Aliamphritea ceti: one gene and its partner. The protein of the gene in region 1 interacts with the protein of each later gene in a pairwise test. Links are inferred from orthologs where the notes say so. Each region holds a gene or a part of one and is shown in the gene's direction. Other genes may lie near its edges. The genes, in order: ctaD and OCU49_RS07330.

Evidence for each region.
Region 2: the proteins of ctaD (region 1) and OCU49_RS07330 interact in binary tests that used the Escherichia coli proteins (3 or more experiments, as listed by UniProt). The link is inferred for Aliamphritea ceti from one-to-one orthologs.

The regions. Positions count from the first base shown.
Region 1 is NZ_AP025282.1:4,639,797-4,647,293, reverse strand. What follows is about bases 2,277-5,226. They hold ctaD (cytochrome c oxidase subunit I), read left to right. Parts: upstream 2,277-2,934; coding sequence 2,935-4,518; downstream 4,519-5,226. Other genes in these bases: OCU49_RS20955 (cytochrome c oxidase subunit 3), read left to right, coding at 5,097-5,226; OCU49_RS20960 (cytochrome c oxidase assembly protein), read left to right, coding at 4,528-5,100; coxB (cytochrome c oxidase subunit II), read left to right, coding at 2,277-2,925. Outside these bases: protein-methionine-sulfoxide reductase catalytic subunit MsrP, read left to right, coding at 1-516; protein-methionine-sulfoxide reductase heme-binding subunit MsrQ, read left to right, coding at 507-1,112; more of coxB, read left to right, coding at 1,813-2,276; more of OCU49_RS20955, read left to right, coding at 5,227-5,981; OCU49_RS20950 (twin transmembrane helix small protein), read right to left, coding at 5,982-6,203; OCU49_RS20945 (SURF1 family protein), read left to right, coding at 6,255-7,022; OCU49_RS20940 (redox-active disulfide-containing membrane protein), read left to right, coding at 7,022-7,471; OCU49_RS20935 (COX15/CtaA family protein), read left to right, coding at 7,493-7,497. UniProt on the Escherichia coli protein: Cytochrome bo(3) ubiquinol oxidase is the terminal enzyme in the aerobic respiratory chain of E.coli that predominates when cells are grown at high aeration.
Region 2 is NZ_AP025282.1:1,597,494-1,604,911, forward strand. What follows is about bases 1,396-4,266. They hold OCU49_RS07330 (pyridoxal phosphate-dependent aminotransferase), read left to right. Parts: upstream 1,396-2,193; coding sequence 2,194-3,339; downstream 3,340-4,266. Other genes in these bases: OCU49_RS07325 (nucleoside recognition domain-containing protein), read left to right, coding at 1,396-1,953; OCU49_RS07335 (amidohydrolase), read left to right, coding at 3,327-4,121; OCU49_RS07340 (hypothetical protein), read right to left, coding at 4,158-4,266. Outside these bases: pbpG (D-alanyl-D-alanine endopeptidase), read right to left, coding at 1-719; more of OCU49_RS07325, read left to right, coding at 1,015-1,395; more of OCU49_RS07340, read right to left, coding at 4,267-4,643; OCU49_RS07345 (phnA protein), read left to right, coding at 5,073-5,477; OCU49_RS07350 (hypothetical protein), read left to right, coding at 5,680-6,516; ATP-dependent helicase HrpB, read left to right, coding at 6,852-7,418. UniProt on the Escherichia coli protein: Shows aminotransferase activity with methionine and histidine as substrates, and to a lesser extent also with phenylalanine.

The DNA.
Region 1 (7,497 bases):
TTGGCTGATCTGATCAAGCGCTTTGAACCAACCTCAAAAGCAAAATTTGTTCGTTTTGAAACTTTAGTTGATAAAGAGCAGATGCCTGAGCAGGATAGTATTTTCTCCACCATCGACTGGCCGTATGTTGAAGGCTTACGACTGGATGAAGCCATGAACCCACTGACACTGATGGCAGTAGGGGTATATGGGAACGCATTACCACCGCAAAACGGTGCGCCGTTACGTTTAGTGGTACCCTGGAAGTATGGTTTTAAATCTATAAAGTCGATTGTGAAGATTGAGTTTGTAGAGGAAATGCCGGCTAGCAGCTGGAACATAATTGCCCCTGGTGAATACGGGTTCTTTGCCAATGTAAATCCAGAGGTTGATCATCCTCGCTGGAGTCAGGCGACTGAACGTCGCTTACCGTCTTCTTTGCTTTCCCCGAATATTGTTGATACCAAACCGTACAATGGTTATGGCGAAGAAGTTGCGCAAATGTATAAGGGGATGGATCTCAAGAAATGGTACTGAATTTACCATTCTCTTCTGTCGCTCAGATGCGCCTGCGTTGGTGGCTATTGTTTCTGTTACCACTGTGGCCGTTGGCAAACTTACTATTGCTTGGCTTCGGTAATGATCTGGGCACGGATCCTGCCAAGTTTATTGTTGATGAAATGGGCACCTGGTCGATTAATTTTCTGTGGATAACCCTGGCAATCACACCCGTGAGGCATTTTTTCGGCTGGGGTTGGGCACTTAAATTTCGCCGAATGATGGGCCTTTATGCATTATTTTATGCGGTGCTACATCTATTGGCGTTTGCAACTTTTCTGATTGGCTGGCGATCAGATTTGTTCTTCCGTGAACTGACAGAGCGTCCCTATATTGTTGTTGGTGCTCTGGCTTTAATTATCCTTATCCCTATGGGGATTACCTCAACTAAATCCATGATGCGAAGGTTGGGCAAGCGCTGGAAAACGTTGCACCGTTGGATATATCCCGCCAGTCTTTTGGTGATGTTGCACTTCATTTGGCAGATTCGTGCCAGCTTCTATGAACAATTGATTTATGGGCTGATACTGGCGGTATTATTGGGATATCGTCTATACCTTAAATATCAAAAATGAATATTCTATTCAGATGATAGCCTGCTGAAGTTGCGGTGAAGGTGAGCGGCTGAGTACTAAACGTTATGCACCTGGCCTGTAAGATTTTGGCTGGGAGGTAAAATGTTAAGTATTAATCTTATATCGGTATTGTTGCTTAGGTTTAAACGATTAGCACAGCTATGTTTCAAACTTTTGTTGGTCAGCCTGCATATAAGTACATCCGGATCAACTGGGCGTGATAAGAGGCTGCGTTCACCGTTACCATCTTTGCTGTTGAGTCTGCTATCCAGTTTAGCGCTTATCGCTGTTATTATTTTTATGCTCTACTGGTTACTCGTTGTCTTCCTGGGCTAGCGAATTAAAGCCCGTTGTTCTGAGTTGATACAGTATATTTAGTCTTTTGACTTGCTTTTAAAAGGGTTGATTCTTAGCCTGTTTTTGTCTGTTTTTTGAACAGTGAAGATATTTTTTTTCACTTTTTTTCTGGCGTTATCTTATTTTGCTGCGGCCCGTTATCCATGCTGGCTGAGGCATAACCTATCATGTGTTTCTTGCCACTCTGTATCCCGTTATCGGCGGACTGTCGCCTTGCCTGTGAATATCTGCTGCTATACTTCCTTCGACTAAGTTGTTAATTGCTGAAGAATAAAAAACAAAGAAAGGCCTTAGGCACAACCGTTTAATTTTACCCGTTATCCGGTAGCAAGGAGACCTCTGTATGCGATGCAACCGATTGGCCCTGCTGCTGTCAGGGTTTGTCATTTCGCCAGCTGTATTTGCGGAATGGGAAGTAAATCTGGTGAGAGGCGTGACTGAAATAAGTCATGCAATATTTGATCTTCATATGATTATTTTTTACGTCTGCGTCGCTATTGCGGTAGTGGTGTTTGGCGTGATGTTGTGGTCGATTATCTATCACCGTAAATCCAGGGGCGCTAAAGCTCAGCATTTTCATGAGCATCTCTGGGTGGAAGTTCTATGGACAATTGTTCCGTTCGGAATACTCGTCGCGATGGCAGTACCTGCCAGTCAAACACTCATTCAAATGTACGATAAATCAGAAGCGGATATTAATATTCAGGTCACTGGTTATCAGTGGAAATGGCGCTATCAGTATCTGGATCAGGATATTGATTTCTTCAGTAATCTTTCCACACCTCAGGATCAGATTAATAACAAAGCAACTAAAGGTGAAAACTATCTTCTGGAAGTGGATCAGCCACTGGTGATTCCTGTGGGTAAAAAAGTACGCTTTCTGATCACGGCTAATGATGTAATTCATTCCTGGTGGGTGCCTGCACTGGCGGTTAAACAGGATGCGATTCCCGGTTTTATTAATGAAGCCTGGACGGTCATTGATGAACCAGGAATTTATCGCGGCCAGTGTGCTGAGTTATGCGGACGGGATCATGGTTTTATGCCAATCGTTGTTGATGCAAGAAGTGAGGCGGATTATCAGCAATGGTTAGCTTCACAAAATCAGGCACAGGAAGCAGAGCAAGCTGCCGCGGATCAGACCTGGACAATGGAGGAGCTGATCACAAAAGGTGAGGCTGTTTATCAAACCAGTTGCATGGCGTGTCACCAGGCAAATGGTCAGGGCATACCAGGCGCATTCCCGGGATTGGTGAATACACCGTTGATGTCGGGTGATGGGCTGGAGCACGCAAGAATTGTAGTGCACGGCAGGGCAGGGACTGCAATGCAGGCATTTGGAGAGCAGTTAAGTGACGTCGACCTTGCCGCGGTCATTACCTATGAGCGAAACGCCTGGGGGAATGCTGGTGGAATGATTACACCGCAGCAAATCAAGCAGCTGAAAGAAGAGTAGGGGGCTGGTATGAGTACGCTCGAGCAAACGGCATCTACGGATCATCACCATGGCCCGGCTAAAGGAATAACCCGCTGGCTTTATACCACTAACCATAAAGATATAGGCACCATGTATCTGATATTCAGTTTGGTGATGTTTATGGTGGGTGGGTGCATGGCCTTAACTATCCGGGCTGAACTGTTTCAGCCCGGATTGCAGCTGATACAGCCTGAGTTTTTTAATCAGATGACCACTATGCATGGTCTGATTATGGTATTTGGTGCGGTTATGCCCGCATTTGTCGGTTTGGCTAACTGGATGGTACCGATGATGGTTGGGGCGCCGGATATGGCGCTTCCCCGTATGAATAACTGGAGTTTCTGGATCCTGCCCTTTGCCTTTAGCATGATGCTGATGACTTTATTTATGGAAGGCGGTGGCCCTAATTTTGGCTGGACGTTCTACGCGCCGCTTTCAACGACCTATGCGCCTCCGAGTGTGACTTTCTTTATTTTCGCAGTACATATGATGGGGATTAGTTCCATCATGGGTGCAATTAACATCATTGCGACAATTTTTAATTTACGTGCACCGGGAATGACGTTCATGAAGATGCCATTGTTCGTCTGGACATGGTTGATCACTGCATTCCTGCTAATTGCTGTCATGCCTGTGCTTGCAGGTGTGGTAACCATGATGTTGATGGATATTCATTTTGGCACTAGTTTCTTTAATGCGGCTGGTGGCGGTGATCCGGTATTGTTCCAGCATGTATTCTGGTTCTTCGGGCACCCTGAAGTTTACATCATGATATTGCCGGCATTCGGTATAGTGTCTGAAATTATTCCAACATTTGCCCGTAAGAAACTGTTTGGTTATACCTCGATGGTATATGCCACATCTTCAATTGCGATTCTTTCCTTTGTGGTTTGGGCGCATCATATGTTCACTGTCGGTATGCCATTGATCGGCGAGCTTTTCTTCATGTTCACAACGATGCTGATTGCAGTACCTACAGGTGTGAAGGTGTTCAACTGGATTGCCACAATGTTCAGGGGATCAATGACTTTTGAAACACCGATGTTGTTCGCTGTTGCTTTTGTGGTGCTATTTACTATCGGTGGGTTTTCTGGACTTATGCTGGCGATTGCGCCGGTGGATTTTCAATATCACGATACCTATTTCGTAGTCGCACATTTCCACTATGTGCTGGTGCCCGGTGCTATTTTCTCAATCATGGCTGCAACCTATTACTGGTTACCAAAGTGGACCGGTAATATGTATAACGAATCTATGGGGAAACTGCATTTCTGGTTATCTTTTATTGGCGTGAATATAACCTTCTTTCCGATGCATTTTATTGGTCTGGCGGGTATGCCGCGTCGAATTCCTGATTACGCACTGCAGTTTGCTGATTTTAATATGGTGGCTTCGGTGGGGGCTTTCCTGTTCGGCTTTTCACAACTGTTGTTTATCTACAATATTGTTTGTTGTGCGAAAGGCGGTAAAAAAGCTACTGACCGTGTTTGGGAAGGTTCGCACGGGCTTGAGTGGACGTTGTCTTCACCGCCGCCGTATCATAGCTTCAGTCAGCCTCCTAAAGTTGAGTAAGGTGACTTTATGGCTGAGCCTACCTCAACGCACCGTCGCCTGATTATTCGTCTGACACTCAGTTGTGTACTGATGTTTGGGTTCGGGTTTGCACTGGTGCCTTTGTATGACGTGTTTTGCCGTGTGACTGGGATTAATGGCAAAGTGTTGAATACCGGTCCGCTCCAGGAAGCCGTAGCCAGTGATATGAACCGAAGAGTGAAGGTACAGCTGATCGCGGTTAATAATGCTGGCATGCCATGGGGGTTTCGTCCAAGTGAATCCAGCATTGAGGTGTATATCGGCGAAATGAAGCAAACGGCCTATATTGCTTCTAATCCTACTGATCGCTATATGATTGCTCAAGCTGTTCCCAGCGTTGCCCCGGCGGAAGCAGCTCAGTATTTACAAAAAGTAAACTGCTTTTGTTTTGAACGACAGCCTTTGAATGCAAAAGAACAGCGGGAAATGCCATTGCTCTTTGTGTTAGATGACGAACTTCCCGAGCATATTAAAACTATAACGCTTTCGTATACCTTATTCGATATTACACCTGAAGATGCACTCGCCGCTGCGTCAGGCAGTGAGGAGGTTCAACTATGAGCAGTGCAACCTATTACGTTCCCGAAGAAAGCCGCTGGCCAATACTTGCATCTGTTGCTTTGTTTCTTATGGCTTTTGGTGCCGGCAATCTGATCAATGCATTATCTGCTGATGCAGGTGGAGGCATGGGATTAGTCATGCTGTTAATCGGCACATTAATGCTTGGGCTAATACTAGTTGGCTGGTTTGGTCATGTTATCAAAGAGAGCCATGCGGGGTTGTACTCTGCGCAAATGGACCGTTCTTTCCGCTGGGGAATGGGCTGGTTTATTTTCTCAGAAGTAATGTTCTTCGCGGCATTTTTTGGTGCTTTGTTTTATGTTCGCACTTTAGCTGTTCCCTGGTTAGGCGGCGAAGGTGAGAAAGGGACTGCGAACATGTTATGGCCTGGCTTTGAAGCAACCTGGCCGCTCTTTATTACACCTGATATGGAGTTGTTTCCGGGGCCGCAAGCAGTTATTGATCCCTGGCATGTGCCATTACTGAATACAGTTTTGTTGATAACGTCCAGCGTGACAGTGACCTTTGCTCACAAAGCTCTGAAGCAAGATAACCGGAGTGCGATAAAGCGCTGGTTGCTGATTACAATCCTGTTGGGAATTGTTTTTGTCTACTTTCAGGCCCTTGAGTATGCGGAAGCGTATAACGAACTGGGTTTAACGCTTCATGCGGGTATATATGGCGCTACTTTCTTTATTTTGACTGGGTTTCACGGCATGCATGTGACGTTGGGAACCTTAATGCTGATTATTATCTGGTTACGGATCCTTAAAGGTCATTTTGACAGTGAAAAGCACTTTGGTTTTGAAGCCGTGTCCTGGTATTGGCACTTCGTTGATGTGGTCTGGATTGGTTTGTTTCTGTTTGTTTATGTTTTCTGATTAGTTAGGTGATACAGGAAACGGGCTGCGAATCATTAGTTCGCCGGAGTAAACACCGTAAATAAGTAAGGCAAGAAGCAGAACGGTTAGGGTTATACGTACAGATAGTGCATGTATCGTTCGGTGAGATGCGCCCTGATCACGGACGAGGAAATACAAACCGGAAAATAATGAGTAAAGCACCGCGGCAAGCAATATCAGAATGGCAGTTTTTATCAGCATGATCTGGATACTCCGTGTGAAAAAAACGGAATCCGCTTAAGGGATACTGATATGAGTAAAGAACATAGCTGGGGTTGGTGCAAGCGAGTTGTATTTGGTGTGTTGTTAATTCTGGTACCGGTTATGTTGGGATTAGGTTTTTGGCAATTGGAGCGTGCTGAATATAAACAACAGATTTTGGACCGCTGGGAAGCAACCTTACCAACACTTTCTTATTTGCCTAGATTGATTGGTACTAACGCTGGGGAAGATGGAATAAAGGTAAAGTTGAAAGGGCGTTTGCTGGATCAGAAATTCATGTTTTTGGATAACAAGATTCGTCAGGGAAAGGCTGGTTATGAATTACTGGTTGTTTTGGAAGTGAAAGGGTCTCCTGAATATGTGTTACTGAATCTGGGTTGGCTGAATGCAGATGTGAACCGTAATAACTTACCCAAGATTGCTTTGCCTACTGGCGATATAGAGATTCAAGGTAGGTTGATTACGCCAGTAAAAGGTTTTTCCTTAGGAATAACGCAGTGGCAGGAGTATTGGCCGCAGCGTATCCAGCAGATTGATCTGCAAGCTATAAAAGATTCATTAGGGTTTGAACTTTATCCACAGGTAGTGCAAATGGACTTTCCTCTGGTCGCAGGCGTGCAGGTAGGCTGGTCGAGAGTGAATATGCCACCTGAGAGACATATAGGTTATGCGTTTCAGTGGTTCATGATGAGTTTTGCATTACTGATTTGCTTAATTGTGTTTGTTTGGCGAACTTCCGGTACAGCTAGCTGGATGAAACAAGTCAAAGTGACTGCGGCTAATAAAGGAGATAAGTAATGACAAAAATATCAAGTCTCTGGTTAATCGTTGGTGTAGCTGTATTGCCGTTATTTTTTGCCATGCTGAGCTATTTTGGCGGCTGGTGGCAGCCAGTTGGTAAAGTGAATAATGGCGCGCTGATTATTAGTCATGATACCGGGCTGTTGCCGTTAACTCCGGGAGAGCAGTTGAGTCCCAGTGGGCAATGGCAATTGGTTATGCTGAGCCCTGAATGTCAGACGGAATGCCAGGGCTGGATGCAGCGGTTAGAAAAAATAAAAACTGCCTTAGGAAAGGATGCTGATCGCATCGAGCCGCGTCTGGCGAATCTGGTGGCAGGTTCTGCTGAGAGTATCGTGTTACTAGATCCATTGGGTAATCTGGTGTTGAGTTACCATTTGGAACAGTCTCCCCGGGATATTTTGGATGATCTGAAACGGTTACTGAAAGTATCTAAAGTCGGTTGATTACAGCAAAAGGAGTCGAGTATGGC
Region 2 (7,418 bases), 3.0 Mb from region 1 along the record:
ACTTCCGTCACCATTACCAGGCAACGCCCGGCAATATCTAAGTATCCGGTCTTAGTGATATCTATTGGCCAGCTGGTGCGATGTACCAGAGGGTTGGTATTACCGTAGCCAAGACGGTAGCGAGGGCCTTTGAAGTTAGCTGTGAACTGGCCGGTAGTACTGAATTCACGAAGTTTAGGGTACTTAGCCGCCGCCAGAGCCATTTTCGCCAAATCTGATGCCGTTGCTACATTGTTGGGCGATAAACCGCTTGGGTCTGCAAAGCGGGTTTGATTCATGCCCAGCTCTGCGGCCTTATCATTCATTGCCTGAACAAAGGCTTTGCTGCCACCCGGATAGTTAGTTGCCAGCGTCATTGACGCAAAGTTCTCTGAAGACATCAGGGCGATCCGCAGCGCATCTTTACGGCGCAGGCGGGAGTCTATTCGGATACGGCTGTAATAGTTATTAATGGCTTGCTTGTCAGCTTTAGTGAAGGTGATGTATTCGTTCAGATCCTGTTCGGCATCCAGAATAACCATTGCCGTCATTATTTTTGTGACAGAGGCAATCGGTACCTGCATATCGGCATTCTTTAGCAACAGCGGATCGGTTTCATTGTCAGCAAGTACAGCGACGCTGACAGAAGCAAGTTGAGGGAGTTTTTCGGAAGAGGACTGTGTACCAGCCTGAATACAAGCACTAAAAAATATAACTATTGAAAAAAGTGCTGATCGCATAGTCATTGCCTTTGAACACGTGTTAGAAATTGGGTAATGCACGTGGTGCAGTATTAATGCACAGATGTAAAAAGAAAAACGACACACCGTTCAATATACCCAATATGGTGAGTAATGAAAGATTTTGTTAAGTTTTTGTACACCGTTAAGTCTGTGTAAGACCACCTGAGAGCGAATTGGTGCCATTGCCGTTATAAAGGAAAGGTCAGACCGGTCGTAAAATATTTCAGACCAGAAATGTAGCTTTGCGTAAAATTGCCGGTTTTTATCTGCGGTTAGATATGGAGCATTACCAGTGGAGCAGATTGTCCCGTTAATTTTAGAGTCTGGCCGAACGGCCGTTGATATGGCCCTGTATCTGTTGATGCCGGTAATGGTAGTCATGCTGGCACTGATGAAGTTGCTGGAGGCTAAGGGGGTACTGGCATTCATAGCCAATCTGTTGTCACCTCTGTTACGGATATTTGGTATCCCCGGTATGGGTGTATTTGCCATCGTTAAGATTCTGTTTGTCAGCTTTTCAGCACCGATTGCGACTCTGGCGGTTATGGATAAAGACGGTACCGCCCGGCGTTCAATTGCGGCAACACTGGCTGTAGTACTGACTTTGTCGCAAGCCAATGTAGTGTTTCCCCTGGCAGCAGTGGGTCTTGATCTGGGCGTTATGATGCTGACATCTGTAGTGGGTGGTCTGGTCGCCGCCAGCGCTACCTATTACTGGTTTGCCCGACAGCCTGTCTGGGATGATGGCGATCAGAAAGACCATGCGGTAGAAGCAGAAAAGCCAGAGCCGAAGAGCATCATGCAGATTATGTCTGACGGTGGTCAGGAAGGTATTAAAATCGTTATCAGTTCGATTCCTTTACTGATACTGGCTATATGTCTGGTGAATGTGCTGAAGCTTACCGGTGCCATTGAGGGCATTACCTGGTTGTTATCTCCACTGCTGGAGTTACTGGCGTTACCGGAAGCTGCGGTATTACCTATTGTGACTAAGTTTATTGCCGGTGGCACGGCGATGATGGGGGTAACACTGGATCTGCTGGATCAGGGAGCGCTGACAGTGACGGATCTCAACCGGATTGCAGGCTTCGCTATTAATCCGTTCGATGTTGTTGGCGTAGCTATTATTATTTCTGCCGGCAAGCGGGTAAGGCAAGTCGCGAAAGCTGCCATGCTTGGAGCCGCAATAGGGGTGCTCGTTCGTGGCGTGCTACATCTACTAATTTTTTAATGTGCTTGGCAGAACTAATCACGGGGCCAAAATTTTATAAGTTAGTGTCACTGCTAACTCTGATGGGTAATAGGTTTAGTGCTTTCAATTCTTTATTTTTAATATTGTCTGATGTTGCCCAGTGTTGCCAATTAGGCGCCAGTATTGAAAAGCTGAGGAAGTTACTGCGGTAGCTATCAACTGGGTGTAAGATTTTGTCAGAAACTGAAAATAACAGCGTACTGATAAAAGACTTTAATCGTGCATATAGATTCAAAATTACCAAAAGTCGGCACAACGATCTTTACCCGAATGTCGCAACTGGCAGCCGAAAAAAATGCTATCAATCTTTCACAGGGGTTTCCTGACTTTGACAGTCCACGTGAATTACTGGAACGGGTTAATTTTTATCTGCAACAAGGGCTGAATCAGTATGCGCCGATGACAGGGGCACCTTCTTTACGTCAGGCTATTGCTGAGAAAACCCAGCGTTGCTACGACGTGCTGCCGGATGCTGAATCTGAAATTACTGTTACCAGTGGTGCGACAGAAGCCATTTTTGCTGCGATCAGTGCTGTGATTCGTCAGGGCGATGAGGTGATTGTGTTTGATCCGGCCTACGACAGTTATGAACCGGCGATAGAGCTGAATGGTGGTACGGCTGTACATTTGCAGTTGAACAGTGGTGATTTTAGTTTACCACTCGATACGTTGGCTCAGGCAATTAACACCCGTACCCGGATGGTGATTATTAACTCTCCGCATAACCCCAGTGGAGCAGTACTGAGTGAAACTGAGCTGGACGGTCTGGAAAAGCTATTAGCCGGCACCGAAATATTGCTGCTCAGTGATGAAGTGTACGAGCATATTTATTTTAATGGCAGTCAGCATCACAGTGTACTTACCCGACCTGCTTTGGCTAGCCGCAGCTTTGTGGTGTCTTCTTTCGGAAAAACCTTACATACCACCGGCTGGAAGCTTGGGTATTGCGTGGCGCCTGAGGCGCTGAGTAAGGAATTGCGTAAGGTTCATCAGTATCTGACGTTCAGTTCGGTACATCCTATGCAGTGTGCCGTTGCAGATTATCTGCAGACGCATCCGGAGCATTATCTGCAGTTGCCGGCATTTTATGAAGCCAAGCGGGACCTGTTCTGTTCACTGATGCAAAAAAGCCGTTTTAAGTTTTCGACTACGGCCGGTACTTATTTTCAGCTGATGGATTATTCAGCGATAGATGACCAGAAAAGTGATATTGAGTTTGCTGACTGGCTGACAGAGCAGGGTGTTGCGGCAATCCCCATTTCAGTCTTTTATCAACAGCCGCCGGCGCAGAAACTTATCCGTTTTTGTTTTGCCAAAGAAGACAATACTCTTGAGAAGGCCGCGGAAATATTATGCAAAATTTAGTTCAGGACGAATTGACCGTTGTACTGGTTCAGCCAGATATTAAGTGGCAGAGCCCGGCACAGAACTGTGAAATGTATGTACGCATGCTGGATGAACATTCAGCCAAGGCTGATGTGATAGTGCTCCCTGAAATGTTTGCCACTGGTTTTTCTATGGATAGCCGTAAAGCGGCCCAGAATATGGATGGTGAAAGTATCGTTTGGATGAAGCAACAGGCGGCACAGCGAAATGCTGCTGTCTGTGGCAGCCTGGCAATTATTGAGGATGGTGAATACTACAACCGGATGCTCTGGGTTGAGCCTGATGGTAGCGTTCAGTTTTACGATAAACGTCATCTGTTCCGCATGGCAGGCGAACACGAGCGTTACCAGAGCGGGGAAGGTCGTGTTGTGGTCAACTTTCGTGGCTGGGATATATTACTGCAAGTGTGTTATGACTTACGTTTTCCTGTTTATTCACGCAACCGCAATGACTATGATCTGGCGTTGTATGTGGCAAACTGGCCAGCGGTACGCCGCTATCCGTGGCGGACATTATTAGCTGCCAGAGCAATTGAGAACCTTTGTTATGTTGTTGGTGTAAACCGGGTAGGGGTAGATGCCAATCAGCTTGAATACAGCGGAGACAGTATGCTGTTGGATTTCAAAGGCGAAATTATGTGTGATGAGGTGCAGGGTAAAAGCTTCTGCGCCAGTAAAACTTTATTAAAAACAGATCTACTGGCGTTTCGGGAGCAATTCCCTGCTTATCAGGATGCCGATGATTTCACACTGACGCTGTAATTTCATTCGCCTGTTGTTGGTAAGGCTGCGTTGTTATCAGTGAAGATGACGACGCAAGCTCTTTTGGTAGGTTGCTGTTTCTGCCAGACAATCCGGATATCCTTCAAACGCGCCATGCTGATGACTATGCTGCTTGAGTCGCTGAATAGATTCCTGCAGGTTAAGGCTCAGCGGGTAATATTCAGATGCACTGCTTTTTGCCAGATCAATCAGTCGGTAGTGAATTGAGAGTAAGAAGTGTAATTCCAGATCGGTACGGCCACTGCGGCGACAACAGCCAGCAAGCCTTTGACCAGCGGTAATAAAATGTTTCAGGTGGGCAAAATCCTGCTGCTCAGTCTGGCAATCAAATAGCAACCACTCGGCGGCTTCAAAGCTACATCCCAGTACCCGAAAAGCGTCAGCCCACTGCTCTGCCTGCAAAAAAGAATCACCCTGCCGCATCCATTCATGCCAGTGACTGAGTACCTGATTTTCATCCTGAAGAAGTTGCTGGCGGTGAGTTTCGCAAAGAAAGCGCATAGTTTTAATTCCGTAAATCTAAATGATAACGATTATCATATTTATGTAATCCTCAACTGTAAAGTGACATATGTCATTTTTATGGGTCTTACAGGTATAAACGGGAAAAAATTTCAAAATGAGTTTTGTTGCATATGCAACTGACCACTTGGTAAAAGCCGTGCTTAATAGGCATGTAACAGCAGTGAACGTGCCGCTAACACCTGAAAAATCTATTATTTCACAATAGTTAAAGTGTTTAAATTTTTCTTATAACTTATTGAAATAAAGGAGATATATTGATTTTTAAGTTGTAATTCTGGCGACCTGACTAATACTTAGTGTCAACGCTGTATATGGAATGGACTCGTGTTAAGGCCTGTACAGTTTGTAGGGCAACACCTATTACAAAGTGCTGTTTGCAGGTCTTACTGAGTATGGGGGTGATGTATGTCCAGAGGACATGCTAAACATTATGAAGGTCATTATGGCCTGTCGATGTTCGGTAAAGATTTAGTGCGCCGTTGCAGCGCACATTGTGAACTGTGTGACGCGCAGGGTGTGAAGCTGTCGGTGTATGAAGTACCGCCGGTTCTGACTGAGCCTGATTATGATCACTGCATTATGATTTGTGGTACTTGTCAGAAGCAGATTATGCGGCCCAGGTTAATTGATCATAATCACTGGCGATGTCTGAATAACTCTATCTGGAGCGAAGTGGTTCCGGTCAAAATGCTGTCTGTCGCTATGCTTCGTTATATCAACCAGCAACATGCCTGGCCAGGAGCCTTACTGGAACAGGTATATCTGGATAACGATGAAGAGAAGTGGATAGAGCAGATAGAAATTTGCTGACAAAAATTTATTTTCTAACATTTCTTGCTTTAAAGCTGCGATAAAAACTGCTTATTAATCAAAGTAGGTTAAATATTAATCAGTGCCTTAGTTGGCTATTGGTTATTAGTAAATACCAAACTGATTGAATTTAGGCCTTAAGTTTGTGGAATCAGTGTCGATAAACAGACCATTGATCCACTTAATATACAGGGCCTGCACGATGGACATTTCACAGTTACCGTCCTCGAACTTATTCAGTAATCCTCTTTCTTCTGACCGGACTCCGGGGCGTAATGAACGATTAGACCCGCCGGGACAGACGCAATCTGATGAAGTATCACGTCGTGGCAGTTCGCAGGCAGTAGCTGCGTCAGAGCGTTTTACTGCTGCTGAAAGCTTTTCACTGACACTGGAAACCAAAGAAGGTGACAAAGTTACCATCGAGTTCAGTGGACAGGACAGCTTCAGAGCCAGTATTGCAGGCGTCAGTAATAACAACGGCCAGGCAGCAAGCGTTTCGTTAGAGCAGTCTTCCAGCAGTTCTTTTGGATTCAGTGTCGAGGGCGACTTAAATGCTGATGAGCTGGATGCGATAACGAACCTGGTAAAAGACATGACAGGCATTGCCAATGATTTCTTCTCTGGCAATGTACAGGATGCTTTTAATACCGCTGCTAATTATCAGATGGATGGTGCTGAACTGGCGTCTATGGACTTCCAGCTGACCCGCAGCCAGACATATACCAGCACAGCAATGTATGAAAATGTGCAGCAAATGAATGATCCTGGCTTTGGGCTGCAGGGTCTACAGCCAATACGTGAAGGCCTGACAGAACAGCTGGGTAATGCGCATCAGATTATGCAGGACGCCACTGACTTTACACGTTCACTGCTAAACAACCTGATTGAGCAGGATGGCCGTTATACCGAAGCCAGCAACAATGCTCAGCAGCAACTGCAGAATAATCTGTCGATGCTGGATTCCATGCTTGCAAACCTCGGTACCCAATCTGGGGATGAAACCCAGTTGCAAGAGGAGCCAACAGGCGAAGCCTAGGCTATGATGAATTTATCTACAGTGAAACAGACAAATTAACCGGTAACTTTTACTTAACGCCGTCCAGTCTGTTTCCGTAAACCGGAATTTTCCTGGGACTGTTGAGGGCGACAAACCTTTGATCGTTGCTTATGACCGCACATATGTGCGGTTTTTTTTTGCCTGGAATTTATAGTGGCTCCGGTTCACTGTATTCGGTATCTACATGGCTGAAAAAACTTCAGCTATTCTCAGCGGGTAATTCTTAGCGAAGTAATTTTCTGTTTGCATCAGCGGTGCCTGTTACAATGCACGAAATCTGCTTTACCTGTCAGTTAATTCAAGATTGATTCTATATGATTTCATTGCCTATCCATGATGTGCTCGACGCGCTTAAGTCTGCTTTGCTCTCCAGTACTGAGGTAATACTGGAAGCACCACCCGGTGCCGGTAAAACCACCTGTGTACCTTTAGCTTTAATAGATGAAGACTGGCTGAGTGGCCAGAAAATCATCATGCTGGAGCCTCGCCGGCTTGCTGCCCGTGCAGCGGCTCAGCGTATGGCGCAGATGTTGGGCGAAAAAGTTGGTGAAACTGTTGGTTACAGAGTGCGTCTTGAGTCTGCAATTGGTCCGGCGACCCGCATCGAAGTGGTTACTGAAGGCATACTGGTGCGGATGCTTCAAGATGATCCCAGCCTTGATGGGATCGGCTTAGTTATTTTTGATGAGTTCCATGAGCGTAATCTGGATGCTGATCTGGGGCTGGCCTTATGTTTACAGGGGCGTGAATTATTTCGGGACGAACAGCCGCTGCATCTTTTAGTGATGTCCGCCACTCTGGACGGTGCTCAGCTGCAAAAGCTGTTGCCGGATGCACCTTTAGTGAGCAGTGCCGGGCGTATGTATCCGGTTGAAGTTGAA